Regions from separate parts of the Desulforamulus ruminis DSM 2154 genome, predicted to be linked through region 3. Evidence: riboswitches for the same ligand, from Rfam matches in the RefSeq annotation. Region 3 holds a riboswitch; each other region holds the start of a gene.
The links. A riboswitch is a leader RNA that binds a small molecule or an ion and turns the genes downstream of it on or off. The one in region 3 is predicted to bind S-adenosylmethionine.
Positions count from the first base shown of each region.

Region 1: it holds a riboswitch for S-adenosylmethionine, as region 3 does, so the genes downstream of both, DESRU_RS07870 (Vitamin B12 dependent methionine synthase activation subunit) here and DESRU_RS09300 (homocysteine synthase) in region 3, are expected to answer to the same signal.
Region 2: it holds a riboswitch for S-adenosylmethionine, as region 3 does, so the genes downstream of both, DESRU_RS00885 (homocysteine biosynthesis protein) here and DESRU_RS09300 (homocysteine synthase) in region 3, are expected to answer to the same signal.

Region 1 covers NC_015589.1:1,566,572-1,573,830, forward strand. The annotation lists gene rbr (rubrerythrin) at 1-126, shown strand, start outside; gene ychF (redox-regulated ATPase YchF) at 244-1,344, shown strand; gene DESRU_RS07865 (BaiN/RdsA family NAD(P)/FAD-dependent oxidoreductase) at 1,465-2,778, shown strand; SAM riboswitch class I at 2,791-2,900, shown strand; gene DESRU_RS07870 (Vitamin B12 dependent methionine synthase activation subunit) at 3,013-3,708, shown strand; gene DESRU_RS07875 (homocysteine S-methyltransferase family protein) at 3,698-6,097, shown strand; gene DESRU_RS07880 (ASKHA domain-containing protein) at 6,118-7,259, shown strand, end outside.
Region 2 covers NC_015589.1:162,892-170,150, reverse strand. The annotation lists gene DESRU_RS00905 (ferritin family protein) at 1-256, opposite strand, end outside; gene DESRU_RS00900 (hypothetical protein) at 345-590, opposite strand; gene DESRU_RS00895 (UPF0280 family protein) at 767-1,507, opposite strand; gene DESRU_RS00890 (NIL domain-containing protein) at 1,509-1,910, opposite strand; gene DESRU_RS00885 (homocysteine biosynthesis protein) at 1,931-3,130, opposite strand; SAM riboswitch class I at 3,219-3,331, opposite strand; gene DESRU_RS00880 (hypothetical protein) at 3,428-3,640, opposite strand; gene DESRU_RS00870 (ribose-phosphate diphosphokinase) at 4,476-5,423, opposite strand; gene glmU (bifunctional UDP-N-acetylglucosamine diphosphorylase/glucosamine-1-phosphate N-acetyltransferase GlmU) at 5,539-6,903, opposite strand; gene spoVG (septation regulator SpoVG) at 7,176-7,259, opposite strand, start outside.
Region 3 covers NC_015589.1:1,842,963-1,850,221, reverse strand. The annotation lists gene DESRU_RS09315 (CBS domain-containing protein) at 1-36, opposite strand, end outside; gene DESRU_RS21620 (DUF169 domain-containing protein) at 363-815, shown strand; gene DESRU_RS21615 (DUF169 domain-containing protein) at 797-1,177, shown strand; gene metA (homoserine O-acetyltransferase MetA) at 1,435-2,352, opposite strand; gene DESRU_RS09300 (homocysteine synthase) at 2,381-3,664, opposite strand; SAM riboswitch class I at 3,734-3,841, opposite strand; gene DESRU_RS09295 (YifB family Mg chelatase-like AAA ATPase) at 3,966-5,525, opposite strand; gene DESRU_RS09290 (aminotransferase class I/II-fold pyridoxal phosphate-dependent enzyme) at 5,707-6,828, shown strand; gene DESRU_RS09285 (ACT domain-containing protein) at 6,846-7,241, shown strand.

The DNA.
Region 1 (7,259 bases), 280 kb from region 3:
GATCAAGAAGTAAAATGGAAATGCCGTAACTGCGGGTATGTGCATACGGGCAAGGAAGCTCCGGAACTTTGTCCCGCCTGTGCTCATCCCCAGGCCCACTACGAATTGCTTTGCGAGAATTATTAATCCAGCAAGGCCGGGAAATCCTTCCCGGCCTTTTATTATGGCACAGTGGAAAACCGGAGGCCTATGTGGTAAAATCCTTTTGTGGTGTTATGAAATTTACAGGAGTGATACGTTTAAATGTCAACGAACCTGACCAGCGGAATCATTGGATTACCCATGGTGGGGAAAACCACCCTCTTTAATTTGCTTACCAACTCCAATCAGGAGACCTCTAATTTCTTAAGCGGAAAAACCGAGACTATTACCGCCTCCGCCCGGGTGCCGGATAAACGCATTGATTATTTGGTTGAAATGTACAAGCCCCGAAAAACCACCTATGCTCAAATTCAATTCAGCGAAGTACCCGGACTGGTCCGGGGGGCCAGCGAGGGCAAAGGCGTTGGAAATCAGTTTTTAAATGCCATTCGCAATGCAGATTTGCTTGTGCACGTGGTCCGGGCTTTTAACAACGGGGACGTACCCCATGTGGAAGAAGAAATTAACCCCTTGCGGGATATTGAAACCATTGCCGTGGAAATCCTCCTGGCCGATATGGACCTGGTGGAGAAGCGCATTGCCCGCATTCAGTCCGGTAAAAAAATTACCAAAGAAAATGCCTTTGAGTTGGAAGTATTGAAAAAATGTCTGGCTGCCCTGGAAGAAGAATCTCCCATCAGCCAGTTGAACCTCAGTGAGGAAGAAAAATTGACCCTGAGAAATTATGCCTTCCTTACGGAAAAACCCATGATGCTGGTGATTAATATTGATGAGGATCAATTCCGTGCCGGAAGCTACCCGGGCCAGGCGGAAGTTGAAAAATACGCGGCTCAGAAAGGGATTGCCGTTCTGCCCGTCTGCGGCCGGATGGAAATGGAGATTAACCAACTGCCGGAGGAAGACAAGCAATTGTTTATGGAAGACCTGGGCATCAGTGAGCCTGGTATTGATCGTTTGGCCCGGGCTGTTTACGATTATTTGGGGCTCATTTCCTTTCTGACTGCCGGGGAAGACGAGGTACGGGCCTGGACCATTAAACGTCAAACCGATGCTAAAAAAGCCGCCGGGAAAATCCACTCGGATATCGAGAGAGGATTTATCCGGGCTGAAGTGGTTGCCTTTGACGATTTGACCTCGGCCGGTTCCATGGCCAAGGCCCGGGAAAAGGGCATGTTCCGGTTGGAAGGGAAGGATTATCTCGTCCAGGACGGAGATATCATTAATTTCAGATTTAACGTCTAAATACAGGCCCGGCCCGCGTCCGGGCCGTTTTTATACCATTGGTCCTAGAATGGGTTATATGGAAGGATCGATGGTGTTAAGCTATATTCAACAATCATTGATTAAAGAAATCGGGAGACGGTGTATTTGCGTAAGGATTATGATGTTGTGGTGGTAGGCGGAGGTCCGGCGGGCATGATGGCTGCCGCCAGGGCGGCGGAATGCGGGGCGGCAGTCCTGCTGCTGGAGAAAAACCGGCAGTTGGGCAAAAAAATGTTAATTACCGGTGGCGGACGCTGCAATCTGACCAATGCCGCCGATATACCGGAAATGGTAGATAATATTCCCGGTAACGGGAGATTCGTTTACAGCAGCCTGCACCGGTTTTCCGGCCAGCAGGTAAGGGCTTTCTTCGGCAAGCTTGGGATTAAAACCAAAGTGGAGGATCATGGCCGGATTTTTCCTGTAAACAACCGTTCCGGGGATGTGGTGGGTGCGCTGGAAAGATACCTTCGCCAGCTTGGTGTGCGGGTTCGTTTGGAAACCGGCGCCAAGGGTCTGGTGGTTGAAAATCATCGCTGCCAAGGAGTGGCCGCCGGTGAGGAAGTGTTTACAGCCGGTGGGGTCATTGTGGCCACCGGGGGTCTCTCCTATGCTCATACCGGCAGCACCGGAGAAGGACATCGGCTGGCTGAAGAGGCGGGACACCGCATAACCGCTCTTTTTCCCGCCGCGGTAGCCATAACCTGTTCTGATGGGTGGATTAAAGGGAGAGCGGTACAGGGGCTCTCGTTGGAGAATGTGAATCTAACCCTTTATAATGGTAAAGGGAAGCGACTGGCCGCGGAATCCGGAGATGTCATCTTTACCCACTGGGGCCTTTCCGGACCCGGCGCCCTGCGGGTTGGCCGGGTTGTTGCTCTGGAAAAACAGAGGGACCCGGCGGCTGTTTTACAGGGCAAACTGGACTTATTTTCAGAGCGAACCGCCCGGAATCTGGAGGAGGATCTACAGCAATGTATTTCGGCGGCTGCTAAAAAATCCGTGAAAAATCTGATAAGCTCCTTATTGCCCGAACGTTTGGTTAAAGTTTTATTAGACCTGGCAGAAGTGGCTCCGGAAACACCGGCCGGCGAAGTGATAAAGGCCCGCTGGAATACTTTGATTTCCCTAATGAAAGGGCTGCCCCTGCAGGTTACCGGCACGAGGCCCCTGGAAGAAGCCACCGTGACCGGCGGCGGCGTCAGCATTAAAGAGATCAATCCCCGCACCATGGAATCCACAAAGATAAAAAAACTTTATTTTGCCGGGGAAATTTTAGACGTGGATGCGCATACCGGCGGGTTTAACATGCAGGTGGCTTTCAGTACCGGATATGTGGCCGGTGAAGCAGCGGCCACAGCTTTAAGAGAAACTCTTGACGAAGTAGACTCGGTTGGTGTAAATTACGATTAATATAAATAGTGAATCTTATCAAGAGTGGTGGAGGGACTGGCCCTATGAAGCCCGGCAACCGGCCAATCATTCTGGCGGCGGTGCCAACTCCTGCAGGACTGCGCGGTCCTGAGAGATGAGTCTCGGCCTGAAGGACGTAATTATTACGCCCCGGACTCATCCGTCCGGGGTGTTATTTTTACAATAAAATGCTTATGATAACAAGAAGCCCCATTTTTTTATGTATGGAGGCGGATGATGCTGCTTTCGCAAATACCGGTAAGAGTTAAATATCAGCAGGTGCTCCGGATGATGGGTCAGCCTGCCGCCGAGGAACTGTCTGCTCAGAACCTGGAAAAAATTAAACCGCTGCTAAACCTGGGGCAGTCTCTGCTCCATGCCGCAGCCTTTTTTTCCATGCATCATTTTTGGCTGGAGGAAAATATTCTCCGGGTGAATGAACGGGTGTTCCACCTTGCCGCCCCAAGCAATGAACTGGTTCATTGCCGACAGATCAGCGTTATTGCCGTTACGGCCGGGGAGGAGATCAGCAGGCAGGGAGAGCGGTTTATGCATGCCGGCGAAATGACCGCGGCTTTCATCCTGGATGCGGTGGGGACGGTGGCGGTGGAAGAGGCGGCCAACTATACGGTAAACCTGATTGCCCGTCAACAAAGATTGCAAGGCTTACATCCCACGCCCAGATTTTTGCCCGGCTGCCGTGGTTTTTCCTTACAGGATCTGCCCGCCCTATTGAGTCTGGCCAAGGGGGAACGGCTGGGCATCACCTGCAATGATCACTTTCAGATGACTCCCGTTAAATCGCTGGTTTTTCTGGTGGGTTGGAGTGCCATAGAATACAAGCTTGCCTCAAAATGTGCGGCTTGCCCAAAGAGGAATTGTCAATATCGTCAAAGCAGCATGGAAGGAGAGAATCAGATTGTCCTTTAAAGATAGAGTGCAACGGGAAATATTGATTGTGGACGGCGCCATGGGCACCCTGCTGCAGGAAAGGGGGCTTCCTGCAGGCTGGTGTCCGGAGGAATGGAACGTCAGCCACCCGGAGGTGATAAAAGAGGTTCACGGTCTTTATCTCCGGGCCGGGGCCGATATTATAACCACCAATACCTTCGGGGCCATTCCTTTAAAGCTTGAGGAATATGATATGCCGGACCGGGTCCGGGAATTTAACCTGGCCGCTGGCCGGCTGGCCAGGGAGGCCGCCAAACCCTTCGGAGCCATGGTGGCCGGTTCGGTGGGGCCTCTGGGAAAATTTTTGCAGCCCCTGGGCACCTTGAGCTTTGATGAGGCTTATCAGCAGTTTTTGGTTCAGTGCCGGGCTTTAGTGGAAGCCGAAGTGGATTTAATTCTTTTTGAAACCTTTGGGGATATAGGGGAAATGCGGGCGGCCCTGATTGCTGCCGCCGATGCGGGCTCTGTCCCGGTGGTGGCCAGTTTTACCTTTGATGAGAGCGGCCGTACCTTTACCGGCACAGACCCGGAAACCGCTGCGGTGGTGGCGGAAAGGCTGGGTGTGGCGGCGGTGGGGGTGAATTGCTCCGTAGGTCCAAGGCAGTTGGAGGGAGTGGTCCGGCAGTTAACCCGGAGCACCAATTTACCGGTCTTGATTTCTCCCAATGCCGGTATGCCCGAAATTGTGGAAGGGCGCACGGTATTTCGGGAGACGCCGGAAGTGCTGGCCGATTATGCGGCTCGTTTTGTGGATTACGGGGCCTCTCTGCTGGGGGGCTGCTGCGGAACCACGCCGGAGCATATCAAGGCTATTAGCCAGGCGGTAAAGGATTTAGAGATTAAAACAAGGAATAAATCCTTTGGGCTGCGGGTTGCCAGCAGGGTTAAAACCGTTGCCATTCACCCGGCCGGAATGCCGGTGGCCATTGGTGAACGCCTGAATCCCACCGGCAAAAAGGCCCTGCAGGCTGAAATTAAGGAAGGTAAAACAGAAATCACCCGCCGTGATGCCTTGGCCCAGGTGGAGGCCGGGGCGGAAATACTGGATGTTAACGTGGGTGTCGGAGGGGTAGACCCCATTGCGGCCATGGAAAGGGCCATTCATGCGGTGCAGGTTTTGGTGGATGCGCCTCTGTGTATTGACAGCACCGACCCGGCGGTCATTGAACATGCCCTAAAACTATACCATGGCAAAGCGATTATTAATTCCGTTAACGGTGAAGACCAGAGTATGGAAACCATCCTTCCCTTGGCCAAACGATACGGAGCGGCATTAATCGGCCTCACCCTGGACGAAAGAGGCATTCCTCCCACCGCCGAGGAAAGACTGGCGGTGGCCGGGAAAATTGTGGCCAGGGCGGAAGAAATGGGGATTCCCAGAGAGGATATCATGATCGACTGCCTGGTGCTGACGGTCAGTGCCCAACCGGAAGGGGTTCCGGAAACCCTAAAGGCCATCTCCCTGGTAAAACAGGAACTGGGGCTTGCCACCAGCCTGGGGGTCAGCAATGTGTCCTTTGGGCTGCCGAATCGCAAATTAATCAACTCCGCTTTCTTTGCCATGGCCCTGTCTGCCGGTTTGGACGCCGCCATTTTAAACCCCCAGGAGGAGCGGATGATGGAAACCCTGCGGGCATCCGCCGTTCTAACGGGCAGGGACCTTCGGGCTGAAAAATATATTGTCCGGGAGCAGGTCCGGGCTGAAGCTCCGGTAAAGCAAAAGGAAGACGAAAAAAAAGCCTCTACTCCCCGGGAGATATTATACCGGGCGGTGTTGTCGGGGGATAAGGACAATATTATCCGCTATATAGAAGAAGCCCTGGGGCAGGGCATGGGGCCTCTGGAAATGCTGGACAAAGCACTGATTCCCGCCATTGAAGAAGTGGGCCGCAGGTATGCCCAAGGCGTTTACTTCTTGCCCCAGTTGATTATGGCCGGAGAAACCATGACCAAAAGCTTTGAATGCCTTCGTCCGGCATTGGCCAAGGGTCTGACCAAAAAAGTTGCTACCGTTGTATTGGCTACCGTTAAAGGAGACATTCATGATATCGGTAAAAATATTGTCTCGGTGATGCTGGCCAACCATGGTTTTGAGGTCATTGACCTGGGTAAAAATGTAGATAACCAGCGTATTATCGAGGCGGTCCGGGAACATCGGGCCGGTTTGATCGGTTTAAGTGCGTTGATGACAACCACCATGATTCACATGCCGGAACTCATTAAAGATGTAAAGGAAGCCGGACTGGCTTGTAAAGTGATGGTGGGGGGAGCGGCGGTTACGGCGCAATACGCCAAAGAGATTGGCGCCGATGGCTACGCCGAGGACGCTGTGGAAGCGGTTCGCATTGCTAAGGAATTGATAAGTTAAGATTTTACGGGGATGATGGATTGTCTGCCAGCAAAGTAAGGGTTACCTTTAAACCTCATAATGTGGAGATTGCCGTTCCTGCGGGCACAACCATTCTTGAAGCCGCCCGACAGGCGGGTGTTCCCCTGACCGCACCCTGTGGCGGCAATGGCCGGTGTGGCGGGTGCCGGATTCAGACTGCTTCCGGGGAAGAATTCCTGGCCTGCCGTACCAAGATTGATCAACCGCTGACCATTCAAATGGGCGGGGATCAGATGGTTGTCCTGGAAGAAGGAGAACCCCGGGCTTTTATCCTGGAACCCGCCGTGCTGGCAGGTCCCGCAGGGGCTTTGCGGCATCAAGCCGGGATTCCCCTGCGGGATTTGGCGGATGGGGCGGAAAAACCCCTGGGCATGGCCGTGGATTTGGGCACCACCACCATTGTGGGGTATCTTTACGATCTTTATAGCGGTCGGCGTCTCGGAGTGATGCCGGTGGTCAACGGACAGAGAATCTATGGCGCGGATGTCATTTCCCGGCTGGCCCATGCCATCAAAGGACCGGATGCCTACAGAGAACTGCGGGGAGCGGTGCTACAGGACCTGAATCAATTGTTCCTGGGATGTTGTGAACAGGGGGGCGTTAGCCCCCGGTTCCTTAGGGAAATTGTGCTGGTTGGCAACCCGGCCATGATGCATCTGGTTTTGAATTTACCGGTGGAGAGTTTGGCTGCGGTGCCTTTTTGCCCCTATGAGCCAGGGCCTTTTTACCGGACGGCGGAGGAACTGGGCCTAGAATCGGTTTCCCGGGCAATCTGTTATTTTCCGCCCTTTATCGGAGGATTTGTTGGCTCGGATGCTCTGGCAGCAGCCCAGGTGCATGGTTTTGGGGAGAGGCAAGAGACCCTGTTGCTGGTGGATATTGGCACCAATGGAGAAATCCTGCTGCAGTTTGGCGAGCAGTTGCTGGCTGCATCCGCCCCCGCAGGCCCTGCCCTGGAAGGTGGCAACATTGCCTGCGGTAAAACCGCCGTCACCGGCGCCATCCATAAAGTAACCATGGATTATGACGTCCATCTGGAGGTCATCGGCAGTGCAAAGCCCACCGGAATTTGCGGCTCCGGTTTGGTTGATGCGGTGGCGGAAATGCTGCGGCTGGGAATTATAAAGAGTGACGGTGAGCT
Region 2 (7,259 bases), 1.7 Mb from region 3:
CTTCCTTGGGCGTCATCTCAGGGTTGAGTTCACCGGCTTCCTCAAATCCGTCAAAATAGACTTGTTCATTAATGGGCTCGCCGGATTTTAGCCACAGCAGATAATCTAAATGATCTTTTTCGTCCTGGGACAGCTTCAGTAAAACTTGACTAGTTTCTGAATTTTTAGCCTTTTCTGCCATTTCTTTATAAAACTTGAAGCTGCTTTCCTCCGATTTAATGGCCACATCCAAAATATCGTTAACTGTAAGTTCCATACGATCTCCTCCTCTGATTTCCCTTAACTTTATTTTAGAGCACGGGATAAAGTGCCGCCATAACAAGTTCCTGTCAAATTCCTTACTTTTATTTTGTACAGCCCTTCTTTTGCCCCCGGTTAAACTTATGGGCGGAAAACTGCATCAGGTAGCCACAGGCATTGCATAAAGATACCACCACCGGAAGCCCCCTTTCCTGGTTGATGCCATAGGTGCCGTCGGGCTTGCGCACCAGTTCATTAAGGGCAAAAATCTGGGGTTCTGTGTTTTGGCTTTCGTCGTTCATAATCATGACCATTTCTTCTTCACAAAGGGGGCAAACAGGCTTTTTCAATTTCTAACACCTACCTATACTTATTTTTCTCATTTTACACTAAAAATGGTATAAAGGAAACGTGGTTTCTGCCAATTCCTAGCATAGGCGAAAAATCCTGTTTAATCTATCATTTCTTTTTTTATATATTCTAAAAACAAAATAATAAGACCGGAAAGTCCGGTCTTATTATTTCTTTACATGGGAACCAATTTTATTTGCCCCCAGGCTGCCAGTTTTTCTCCTTTGATGGCAATGGCTCCGGCAATCCCGGGGATGCTTGCGGCAAAATCCACCGCCCCCTGCACATCCTCTTCGCTCTGCACCCGGTTACCTGCGGCGGTGGCCACGGCATCCGCCAAGGAGGTACAGGAAGCTAAAATAATAACCGCATCGGACTGGCCAAAACTCAAAGAGTGTCCCACTGTACCGGAAGACGTACAGATTCCCAGGGGAGTCTGCCGGCCTTGGACCTCCAGTGCAATCTTGTGGGTAAAAGGAGAGGGTCCGGCAAAGATCCCCACCCGGCGGGTACCGGAGGATTTCAGGAAGATATCTCCTCCATTCTCTACAATGACGTCCCGGGAATGCCTGGCTAATTCCCTCCCCACTTTTTGAGAAAAGGCCCCGGCCACCGCCGCCATGGGACCGACCCCCGCCAACTGAGCCGCTTTGGCCATCTCCACCGCCAGCTCCGGCGCCCCCGGCAGTAACCGGTGAGGCACCAGGGTGGTTTTGAATTCGGGGTCCCTTTGAATATATTCCTCTAATAATAAGCGCTGTTCTTTTACCAGACGTTCCACCCATTGAACCAGTTCCGGTGAAAAACGCTCCCGTCTCACACCGATATCCAGGTCGGTCTCTTTAATCATCACCTGAAAATGGATTAAATCCACCTGCCGGTGCAGGTCACGGTATGTCCGTTCGGTATAATCCAAGTTAAATCCTAACCTCCATGGCCCTGACCGGGCAAACCTTTAAGCATTGCAAACAAACCACACATTTATCGCCATCAAATTGCACTTCCATGGACGGACGTTCCATATACAGGGCGCCGGCCGGACAGTGACTGGTACAGGCGCCGCACATAGTGCAACGCTCGTTATTGCGCACCACTTCCTGGGTTAAAGGGTGCACAGTAATTCCCTGACTGCGCAGGTATTCAATGCCGTCTTCATACCGCTCTCCTACCAGATCCAAAACCATGGTTCCTTCCAGATGCGGATTAATCTTCGCCTTTATAATGTTAACCACCAAGTCATAATCTTTAACCAAATGGTAAATAATAGGTTGGTCCGAAGTACTGGAACCAAACCGGAGAACAATTTTATGAGGCGCCATAAGCCGTTTGCTCCTTCCCTTTACTTAATCTCCAGGGTTTTTGCCATAATCCCGGCATCGGGTCCGGGAAGCAATTGAACCGGTTCTCCCAGTAAAAAGTCTCCCTTTTGTATCCATTCCTTCAAGGTGCGGGCAATCTCCCTGGCTTTCGGGTAACTGGAAAGGGGCACCGTGGGAATCTCTTGACCTTGTACGGTAATTTTACCGGATTTCAGTTGAGCATAGCTCACCAGCCCAAGGTTGCCGCCAACCCGGTTGGGGTAGTTATCGCTGTAATCCACCACCGGGGCATGCAGTTCTTCATCGGATAAGGCAGCAAAACGAAGAATCTCTTCATTTAAAATGGGGATGGGAATCCCTAAACCAACGGTGAGGGTGGCTCCGTATCCCTGGTAGCTGGTACCTCTAAGCCACTGGGGTTTCATTTGTTTTAAATCTCCCAGTACAGAGAGAGTGCCGCCGGCAGAGCCCACAATATTCCCTTCAGCATCCTTTAACCATCCCGGGAAGTGCTGGGTGCCGTTCCAGACCACATAGCCAATACCGCCCCCCAGGAAGATGCGGGTGCCAATGCCAATGGTGGCAAAGTTAGGATCTTTCATCAAGGGGCTTAATTGTCCGGAAGTGGAATAGGTTGCATTGCCTAGCCGGGGTTTTAACGTACCCATATAAGTATAAATAGTCTTTTCGCTTAAGTTTACCGCGCAGTTATAATTCTGATAGGCGTTGCGCGGGTTAAATAAAATGGCTTCATTCATGTCATCCAAGGTAATGGTTGTTTCAATTTCCTTGCGCGGATAGCAATCGGTACCATAGGACAGCGCCTTCAGCTTTACCGGCTTATGGCTTACCAGATCTTCAATGACATGGCCGCCGCCATAGCGGAACTCTCCGGGAAAGTTATTATTGGCCGGATCATCTTCGGGTATCTCGGTAACGCCAATATAGGCATCCACAGCGGCAATGCCGGTATAGGCCGGAACATTATTGAGGGATACTTTTTGCATTCTCATACGGGGAGAAGAGTGACCAAAGTTTAAAAAAGCACCGGAAGAACACATGGGCCCAAAGGTTCCTGTGGTGACCACATCCACTTCAGCCGCTGTTTTCGCCAGACCCTGTTCCCGGACTTTGCCAATGACTTCCTCCGCGGTTAAAACCACCGCTTTACCTGCCCTGATGCGGGCATTAATTTCCGCATAGGTACGTTCAACACTCATTTTTGTCCTCCTTTCGTGCTCCTTGCCCCACCAATCATGAAAGCCTCTCCTTAACAGAAGAGGCTTCGCTAATCATCGCGTTGCACACCTCTTATCTGCCAGAAGATGATCATCTCCTGCAGGAATTAGCACCTGTCCGGGATATTTCCGGATGGTTGCCGGGTTTCATAGGGCCAGTCCCTCCACCTCTCAGGATAAGAGCACAGATATAAAATTGATGACATTAGTTTACCAATCTACCCGTTAACTGTCAACCATATTAAAAAAATTCATCCGCTAAACTTAAAAAGTAAAATGCTAGGCTGTACTGCTGCGAAACAACATCTCAATGACTCCAGGCCCTTTATCCTTGTGCAGTTCAAAAAATTTGGCCAGGCGGTTTAATTCGTCCGCATCCATAATGATGCGATAACCGGTGGGAAATTTAACCCAAAAAACTTTCCCTTCCTGCATATCGGTAACCTCCAGGCCATTATTTTTTAAATAATTGGCATCTTGACTATCCTTCATCCATTTCCCTCCCGCAATGATCATAAAAATTCAGTTTAAAAATAAGGGGCTTACCATAACTGAACACCAGTATATCTCGGATTCCAGGCACGCCTTGTGGCTCCTTATCTATTTTTACGGGAGCTGAAGCAGGCCTTCTGTGCCGGTAATTATTTACCCTTGAAACCTATGCTTTTCCGGTGGCCTTCCGTCCTAGGCCAAAGCCCGGTTCCTTCTCTAGCAGACCGTCTGGCCGTTCAAGTCGCCTACTCAGAAAAAGGAAAAAATAACAGGGTACTCCTTCGAACCCTGGTCTTTTCCTTTTTAGGTATGTTTGTTGCTCAGTTCATGCACACCCGGAACATTTTCGACCTTGAAAAAATTTCTGGATATGTATAAACAAAATCAAATTCACACACCCTAACTAAAAAAACACTGGGGGTGACCGCCACGAACAACCAGGATGAATCCCGCCCCGATCTCTTGGAAACAGGAGTCAACAGCGGCTCCTATTCACCGGAGGAACCGGAGGGAGAATTAAACGTTGATTTCTACCGGAATTGGTCTATCCATTGGTAATCCCGGCCCCTTATACTTTAAGTTTACTCAATTCTGGTCCGCTGGAACAGCCTTTTGTCACCGGGACCAAAGAAACACGACAATAGTCCCCGTCAACCCAGGACTATTGTCGCACTCAAAATGGATTAACTCCATTATAGCAGTTTTGGGTTTAATTAAAATAATACAAGTTTTACCAGTCCCAAGCCAACATCTCCATTAAAATACCCGTAATTCCGGCAACTCCCGGAAATTACGGGTTATTTTAATGCTCTTAGTAGCAAAAGCCGGGCTTTGCTTATGAAAACAGCTTGCTCACCGACAGGTCCTCGTGAATACGAATAATGGCCTCTCCCAGCAGCGGCGCCACGGAAAGTACTTTTATTTTATCAATCATTTTCTCCGGCGGCAAGGGAATGGTATTGGTAACTACAACCTCTTTAATGACCGATTCTTGCAAACGTTGGATGGCAGGGCCTGATAAAACGGCATGGGTACAGCAAACACGAATTTCCTTGGCCCCCCGTTCCATCAGCGCGGCGGCTCCTTTGGTAATGGTGCCCGCCGTATCGATGATATCGTCAATCATAATGACGGTTTTTCCTTTTATGCTGCCGATAACATTGGTGACCTCCGCCACATTGGGTTCCGGCCGGCGCTTATCGATAATGGCCAGGGGCGCTCCAATCCGTTCCGCCAGATCCCTGGCACGGGTAACCCCGCCGATATCCGGGGAGACCACCACCACATCGTCCTTTAAATTTTGATGAAAATACTCCGCCAGGATGGGAACCCCGGGTAAATGGTCCACCGGAATATCAAAAAAGCCCTGAATCTGTCCTGCGTGAAGATCCATGGTAATCATTCTGCGGCAGCCGCTGGCAATGATAATATTGGCTACCAGCTTTGCGGTAATGGGCGCCCGGGCCCTGGTTTTACGATCCTGGCGGGCGTAACCGTAATAGGGCACCACAGCGGTAATCCGCCGGGCAGAAGCGCGCCGGAGGGCGTCCACCATAATTAAAAGTTCCATCAGATGTTCATTCACCGGAGTGGAGGTCGGTTGAATAATAAAGGCGTCTGCTCCCCTTACGCTTTCCTCCACTTCCGCCCGAATTTCACCGTCACTGAATCTGGACACTTTCGAGGCACCCATGGCCACCCCAAGATATTGGCATATTTCCCGGGCCAAATCGGGATTGGCATTCCCTGCAAAAATTTTTAATCTCTTGCTTCCGGAAGACATCAATTTACCCCCAAACTTTAATTAGCTTTCAGCTTTGGGCTGTCAGCCTTCTGTTCTCTCCGTTTAATTAAAGCTCACCGCTGCCTGTCCAATGGCAGATATTGCCGGTTCCCTGTTAGGAACGCCTTTTCTTTGCCCAGTCCGCCACATTGGTTTGCCGTTCCCGGGCTACCCCCAAGGCATCCGCAGGCACATCTTTGGTAAGCGTTGAACCTGCTGCCACCACCGCGTTTTTCCCTACTTTGATGGGAGCGACCAAATTGGTATTACTGCCAATGAAGACCCCGTCTTCAAGGATGGTTTGATATTTATTTTTACCATCATAGTTACAGGTAATGGTTCCCGCTCCCACATTGACTTTTTCGCCAATGACGGCATCTCCCACATAACTTAAATGAGGGATCTTACTTTCATTGCCAATGGTGGATTTTTTAATTTCTACAAAATCACCCACTTTAGCCCTTTCGCCAATCTTTGTGTCTGGGCGAATATAGGCGTAGGGACCCACCACCGTGGAACTGCCAATTTGGCTCCCGGCCAACACCGAGTATTGGATCTCAACCCCGTTGCCGATGACGCAGTCGGTAATGTGACTGCCCGGGCCAATGGTACAGCCGCTGCCAATCACGGTATTTCCCTGCAGGAAGGTAAAGGGCAACAGTACACAGTCCCGGCCCACCCGAACCCCCGCATCAACATAGGTATTGCCGGGGTCGATAATGGTGACACCTTCCGCCATCAGCCCTTCCAGCACCCGACGGCGGAGAATTCCTTCCGCCCTGGACAACTGGATGCGGTCATTAATCCCCAGAATTTCACGGTTATCCTTTAAAGACACCGCTTTAACCGGCAGTGTCTGGCGGACAAAGATTTCAATAATATCCGTCAGGTAATATTCCCCCTGAGCATTGGCGGGGGATATTTCTTTTAGTGCTTGAAACAGACCGGAGACTTGGAAACAATAAACTCCGGTGTTAATTTCCTTTACCTTTAGCTCCTCGGGAGTTGCGTCCTTTTGCTCAACAATCCGGCACACATTGCTGTCGGGAGTCCGGATCACCCGGCCATATCCGGTGGGGTCCTCCATCTCGGCAGTCAGCAGTGTTGCCGCAGCCCCGGTTTCCTGATGGGCTTGCGCCAGTCTGGCCAGAGTATCCGCCCGCAATAGGGGCGTATCTCCACAAACCACCAGAAGATTACCGGAGAAATCCGCCAATTCTCCTTCCGCCTGCAGTAAGGCATGGGCTGTACCCAGTTGTTCTTCTTGCAGCACCACCCTGGCCCGGTTCCCTACAAAGTCTGCAACCTGTTTAAAGCCAAAACCGGCCACAACCACCGTTCGAGTCACTCCGGCTTGAGCAACCGCTCCCAACACCTGACCCAGCATGGGTTGTCCGCAAATAGGATGCAATACTTTGGGTAAATCGGATTTCATCCGTGTCCCTTTACCTGCCGCCAGGACCACCGCAGCAAGCTCCATCCGGCCCCCTCCTTATCACTAGAGTATATCCATGTTGTAGGATGAAAGATCTGAAACGGAAGACCTCCTCCTTCCACAGGGTTTTAAGGAAGCTCCCTTTTCTTACTAAATATAGCATATCCTCGAAGGGGAAAAGTCTTTCCACCAAGCTTAATTTTTCCACGGAAAAAGATCATTTCCTCTTTGTTCGACAAAATTAGTAAAAACAAAGAAAATTCCGACATAAAAAGGGAGCATTCGCTCCCTCATTTTCTCTATTGGATTGACTTAACTTAAATCGCTTCTTGGTAAGCTTGCAGGACTGCGCTTTGGATAATTTCTCTGGCAGAAGAAGTAATGGGATGGGCAATGTCTCG
Region 3 (7,259 bases):
GATTACATCACTTCTCATGATTTCTTTTACTTTCATCCCCATCACCTCTCTACTATAGTTTAATCTCAGGCTTAAATCCTATGCGGATTTTAACGTCCTATTCTCCGATACCACCTGGTAAAAAGTGTAGTTGATACTAAATACACTACGGGATTTACCCACTCCTTGTCAAATCTATTTTTATATTGGCAGTGATCATATCATCAGTAAAACAAACTTTTCTGGTGGAAAACGGCAGCAACGGATTGCCAAGCCATTGATGCCATAATCTAAATCATAAATTTACATAAAAAAGTCCTCTTTTTTGTTATAATCATATTAGCATAAGCTTATCCCTATCATCATCTTTAGGAGGAATAAAATTGCTGCTGATTAATGTTGCTGAACTGGCCACAAGGAACCATCTAAGCTACGAGGATATGCACAAAGCCTTTCAAGCTTTATACAAACTGGAATATAATCCGGTGGCCATTAAATTTTTCTTTGACCAAGACGAGTTTGACGCTTTTATCCCGGAAAAGGTGCCTGCTTCAAAGATGACCTTTTGTCAGGCTGCCCTGGCTTCCCGCATGGACAACTATATTGTAAAGGTTACCGATGACAAGTTGCTCTGCGGTAATGCCAGAACGGTATTTGGCTTCCGTGAAGCTTCCGACGCCGAGGTTGACGAACAAGTTAAATATACCACAGACCGGGATCTGGCCAAGGAATGCATGCAAGCCCGGCCCACCTTACCCGTTGGCCAGTTAAAAGGCGTTATGACGGCGCCTCTATACAAAACCCCGGTGGATCAGATGTGGTATTCTTTGTGGTAAATGTACTCCAGGCTTATCATATCCTTAATGATTATATCGGAGCCTGTAAAGTGCCCACGGTAACTTCTAACCATACCATCAATTCGGTGGTCTGCGGCGGTTCGGTACGTTGTTTTCAGGAAAACAAACCGGAAATGAAAACCATGTGTGCAGGCAGCTTTACCTCGGGTAAAACCGAAAAAGGCGAGGTGAACCTGTTTATTCCTGGCAAGCAGATAAGTCAGTTAGCGGATCAATTAATTAAAAGAACCTTTAAATATGGCGGGAGCTCCTTTTTGGGGGCCGGCGGTCAAGATTTCCCGGGAGTGGATGTTTGCAAAAAATGTCCGATGATTCGTTTTAAAGATTATAAAGCCGAGTAGTTTGGTTTTAGATTTCCGTAGAGGACCTATGAACAGGGGCTGTGGCAAAAACCAGAATGGTTGCATTGCGCAGCTCTTTATTTCTTCAAAAAAAGAATAGAATGCGGATTTTACGGATTTCCACGGATTGTTACGGATTTTTAATTTTAAATCCGTGTAAATCCGTATCATCCGTTGAATCCGTGTTCTATTTTTTATTAGTCCGGTTGTTCACTGGGTTATCTGCCGTTCTTAAGGCACTACGCAAAGTCTTTTGCCTATTTTATCTCCGTAAGATTAAAAGGGGTCTCCTGATATACATAATAGTTAAGCCAGTTGGAGAATAACAAGTGGGCATGCCCTCTCCACTTTACTACCGGTTCATTTTCCGGATTGTCCTCCGGATAATAATTTTGGGGAACAAGGATATCCAGCCCTTTTTTGACATCCCTTTCGTATTCACCTTTTAAGGTCAGCGGATCATACTCGGAATGGCCGGTAATAAAGAACATCCGGCGGTTCTTGGCAGCCACGATATAGACACCGGCTTCATCCGACTCTGATAGGATTTCCAGTTCTTCCACTCTTTCAATGTCCCTTCGCCTTACCTCGGTATAACGGGAATGGGGCACATAAAATTCGTCGTCAAAACCCCTGAGCAGTTTAATATGGCTCCGATTAATCCAATGCTTGAATACACCGAACAATTTAGCCGGCAGGTCATATTTGGGTATGCCATAGTGGTAATAAAGCCCCGCTTGGGCTGCCCAGCAAATATGCAAGGTGGAGGTGACATGATCTTTGGACCATTCCATGATTTCCTGTAATTCTTCCCAGTAATCAACCTGGTTAAATTCCAGTTGCTCCACCGGCGCGCCGGTTATAATCAGACCGTCAAATTTCTGATTTTTTACTTCCTCAAAGGTTTTATAAAATACCGCCAAATGATCCTCCGGCGTATTTTTTGACCAGTGAGAACCGGTATGAAGCAGTTCTACTTCAACCTGCAGCGGGGTGTTGCCCAGAAGCCGCAGGAGTTGGGTTTCGGTGGTTATCTTGGTGGGCATTAAGTTTAAGATCGCCATTTTCAGCGGCCGTATATCCTGACGCACCGCTCTGGTCTCATGCATCACAAAAATATTTTCATTGGTTAAAATTTGGCTTGCAGGCAAGTGATCCGGTATTTTAATGGGCATCCTTCAGCCACCCCTCTATTGTCAAATTCTATTGAGCCTTTAAAGCCTGATCCAGGTCCTCCAGCAAATCACCGATACTTTCAAGCCCCACCGAGATACGGATAAGGTCCGGTGAAACCCCCGCCTGCTTCAGGGCCTCCTCGGACAGTTGGCTGTGGGTTGTGGAAGCTGGATGAATCACCAGAGATTTGGCATCTCCCACATTGGCCAGGTGAGAAAAAATTTGTAAACTGTCTATAAATCTCCGGCCGGCTTCAAGCCCCCCTTTAATGCCAAAGGTTAAAATCGCCCCGGCTCCTTTAGGTAGGTATTTCTGAGCCAGCTCGTAGGATGGATGGCCTTTTATCCCCGGATAGGAAACCCAATTAACCAGGCTGTGCTGTTGTAAAAACTCCGCCACCCTTTGGGCATTGGACACATGCCTTTCCATCCGTAAGGCCAGGGTTTCAATGCCCTGCAACAGCAGGAACGCGTTAAAGGGGCTGACGCATGCCCCAAGATCTCTTAATAGCTGCGTTCTTGCTTTGGCAATATAGGCTGCCGCCCCCATTTCTTTCGTATAGGTTATATCATGATAGCTGGGGTCCGGCTGATTCAATCCGGGAAACTTATCATTTTGGCTCCAGTCAAATTTTCCGGAATCAATGATCACGCCGCCAATGCTGGTGCCATGCCCGCCAATAAATTTGGTGGTGGAATGAACCACAATATCCGCTCCGTAATCAAAGGGCCGGCAGAGGTAAGGCGTGGTAAAGGTGCTGTCAACAATCAGGGGGATTTCCGCCTGATGGGCTATTTTTCCAACCGCCTCCAGATCCAGGACATCGCACCGGGGATTGCCGATGGTTTCCGCAAAGAGGGCTTTGGTTTTTTCCGTAATAGCCTTTCTGAAATTCTCCGGATCCTCGGGGTTTACAAAGACTACCTTGATACCCAGTCTGGCAAAGGTATGGGTGAATAGATTCACCGTCCCACCGTAAAGGTTGGTGGAAGAGACGATTTCATCCCCTGCGGAGGCGATATTCAAAATAGCGGCCACAATGGCGGCATGTCCGGAAGCCATGGCCAGGGCTCCCACTCCCCCTTCCAGGGCGGCCAGACGCTTTTCCAGCACATCGGTGGTAGGATTGTCGATGCGGGTGTAAATATGACCCTCTTCCTTAAGGCTGAAAAGATTGGCGGCATGTTCGGAATCCCGGAATACGTAAGATGACGTTTGATAGATGGGCACTGCCCGGGAAAGTGTTTCACGATCCGGTTGATGCCCGGCATGAAGGGCCAGGGTTTCAAAACCAAGTTTTCTCTCTGTCATGATGTAACCTCCTTAAAAAATTAAACCCCTTCAATGGATGAAGGGGTTGTTCATTCTGTGTTCCACTTCCTCCCATCTGCCAGGAAATACTTCCTGAAGGAATTAGCACCTTGTCGACTAAAGCCGACCGGTTGCCGGGTTTCATAGGGCCTTTCCCTCCACCGCTCTGGATAAGAGATTTTTTATTTTTTCTAATTATATTTTGCAGAGGACAATGTGTCAAGAATACTTCTTACAACTCTTTAAAACAGCTTCCAATTTAATCTTTTTCTGGTGGTAAAGGTGCTCTCAGAACCTTCCCTCAGTTTCTAAACAACCGGTCCAGACCGCGGTATTGGATGGCTTCCGCCAGATGGTTGGTTAAGATGTTCTTTTGGTTGTCCAGGTCCGCGATGGTTCGGGCTATTTTCAGTATGCGGTTATGGGCCCGGGCGCTTAGTCCCAGGCGTTTAAAAGCATCCTGCAGCAGTTTGGCGGCTGAAGCCTCCAAACGGCAGTAACGGCGGACCTCCCGGGAACCCATGGAGGCATTACAGGTGATTCCCGAATCCTTGAATCTTTCCCGCTGCCGCCCTCGGGCTTCTTCCACCCTGGCCTTGATGGCCGCCGAAGGCTCGCCGGGTGAAACATCGGTCAGTTCTGCGTAGGATACCTTCGGTACTTCCAGGTGAATATCAATCCGGTCCAGCAGCGGGCCGGAAATGCGGTTAATATAGCGCTGTACCTGATAGGGCGTGCAGATGCAGTCCTTTTCCGGGTCCAACAAAAATCCGCAGGGACAGGGGTTAGCCGCTCCCACCAGCATGATTGACGCAGGATAATCAATGCTGGCCGCCACCCTGGAAACGCTGATAAAACCATCCTCCAGAGGTTGCCGCAGGGCTTCCAGGGCGTCTTTATGGAATTCCGGCAGTTCGTCCAGAAACAGCACCCCATGATGGGCCAGGCTTATTTCACCGGGTCTGGGAAACCGTCCTCCTCCTACCAGACTGGCGGCAGAGGAAGTATGATGAGGGGAACGGAAAGGCCTGCTGGTGATAATGGGCTGGTGATTGGTTAACTGTCCGGCCAAACTGTAAATTTGAGTGATTTCAATGGCCTCTGCAAAGGTCAGATCCGGAAGAATGGTTGGTATTCTGCGGGCCAGCATGGTTTTACCGGAGCCGGGACTGCCCATCATCAAAATATTGTGTCCTCCGGCAGCGGCCACTTCTAGGGCGCGCTTCGCCGTCAGTTGCCCCTGAACATCTGCAAAATCAACGATTGTCTGAGGCTGCTCTTGCCGGTATGGATAAGCTTCTTTTTTAACTGGCTCCAATTCCGCTTCACCCCTTAAAGCCAAGGCAAGTTCAGCCAGGGAAGAAACGGCAAACACCTCCATATCTTCCACCAGCGCCCCTTCCGGAGCGTTTTCCCGGGGGATCACAACGCCCTTTAAACCAAGTTTCCTGGCAGCTAAAATCAACGGCAACACGCCGTGAATACTCCTTACAGAGCCGTCCAGGGATAGTTCCCCGATAAAGGCCACGCCGGAATACAAGGCTTCATGGATTTGTCCGGTAGCTCCCAGGATACCGACGGCAATGGGCAAATCATAAACAGGGCCCTCTTTTTTAATATCAGCCGGAGCCAGGTTGACGGTAATGCGCTTTACCGGGAATTCCAAAGCGGAATTTTTTATTGCCGTTCGTACCCTGTCCTTAGCCTCTCTCACCGCGCTGTCCGGTAGACCAACTAGGTCCAACGCAGGGAGCCCGTTCGACACATCAACCTCAACTTTGATTTTCTGCCCTTTAAGACCCTGGAGCGCCACACTGTTAATAATCGCCAGCAAGTCCTTCTCCCCCAAATTCTTGACCACATATCCTAATAACCTATTAAGAATATTCCGCCCCGCAGATTTAGAAACCTTTGGAGATATTGTCGAATCCTGACTTTATCGCAAAAATCATCTCTAAATTCAGGATAAAAAGGATTTACTCTTCCGGTCTCGAAATGGGGTATTGTAAACCCGAGAAGATATTAAAAAGGGAGGAACGGAATTGAAGCTGCCGGATTTTAAGCTGGAAAGGTATTTTGCCAAATATGAATTCAATGCCCCTCATCTTTTGTGTTGTTCCGATTGTGAGTCCTTTACCATTAAAGAAATTTTAAGCCTGGAAGGTGAAAGCGCCTTTGAGAGGTTTCAGAATCAATGGCTGGGATATACCGAGGCGCCGGGAAACCCGGAATTGCGGCAAACCATTGCCGATATCTATACCCAGGTTTCCGCAGAAAATGTCCTGGTCACTTCCGGGGCGGAGGAAGCCATCTTTCTGTTTATGAATGCCGCCCTGGAAAAAAAGGATCATATTATTGTCCAGTACCCCTGTTATCAGTCCCTCATAGAAGTGGCCAGTTCTATCGGGTGTGAAGTTACCCGCTGGGAAATGCAGGAGAAAGATAATTGGGAGCTGGACCTGGATTTTTTATCCGGCAGTCTCCGGCCCAACACCCGGGCCATTATTATCAACGCCCCTCACAACCCAACGGGTTATACGCCCTCGGTGGAAAAATGGAATGTTCTCATTGAACTGGCCAGAAGCAGGAACATCGTGTTATTTTCCGATGAAGTCTACCGTTTTCTGGAATACAATGCGGCAGATCGTTTGCCCGCCGCCTGCGACCTTTATGAAAACGCCGTATCCCTGGGTGTTATGTCCAAGACCTACGGTCTGGCCGGGCTGCGCATCGGCTGGATTGCCACCCGCAATGGTGAAATTTACCGTCGTATGGCCTCCTTTAAGGATTATACTTCCATCTGCAACAGCGCACCCAGCGAGTTTCTATCCTTGATCGCTCTAAAACACCGGGACAAGCTGGCCTGCAGAAATTTGGACATTATTCAGGAAAACCTGCTTCTGTTGGATCAATTCTTTACCCGGTATAGTGATAAATTCCTCTGGCAAAAGCCAAAGGCGGGACCCATTGCCTTTCCCAGCATCCGCTGGGAAGCCTCGGTGGAGGATTTCTGCCTGGATCTGGTGCAAAAGAAAGGCGTTCTTCTGCTCCCTTCAAATTATTACGATTTTGGCCAACGAAATTTTAGAATTGGCTTTGGGCGAAAAAATCTGCCCCAATGCCTGGATAAGCTGGACCAGTATATGCAGGAAAATAAGGAATAAAGAAAGGGTATAAATCAATGTTAAATCTGTCTCTATTAGAAGGCACCTTTGCCGTGTGTCGCTTCCCTCCTTCCACAGCCCTTCCCCACTGGGCTGTAGGGGGAAAGTTTTTTTCTATTACCAAAACCATGGACGAACTCTCCCTGGTGTGCCCCCAGGAAAGTACACCCGAGACCCTGAACTGTGAAAGAAACTGGCGTTGTCTCAAGGTGGAAGGACCTCTGGACTTTTCTTTAACCGGCGTCCTTTCCTCGCTGACCCTCCCTCTGGCCCAGGCAGGCATCAGCATCTTTGCCATCTCAACCTATGACACGGACTATTTGCTGGTTAAAGAAGACCGGCTTGAACAGGCAGTTGCAATTCTTTCCCGCCAGGGCTACCGGTTTATAAAACAGAAACAGCCCTCTTCTTAAACCGTACCTGGAAGTATG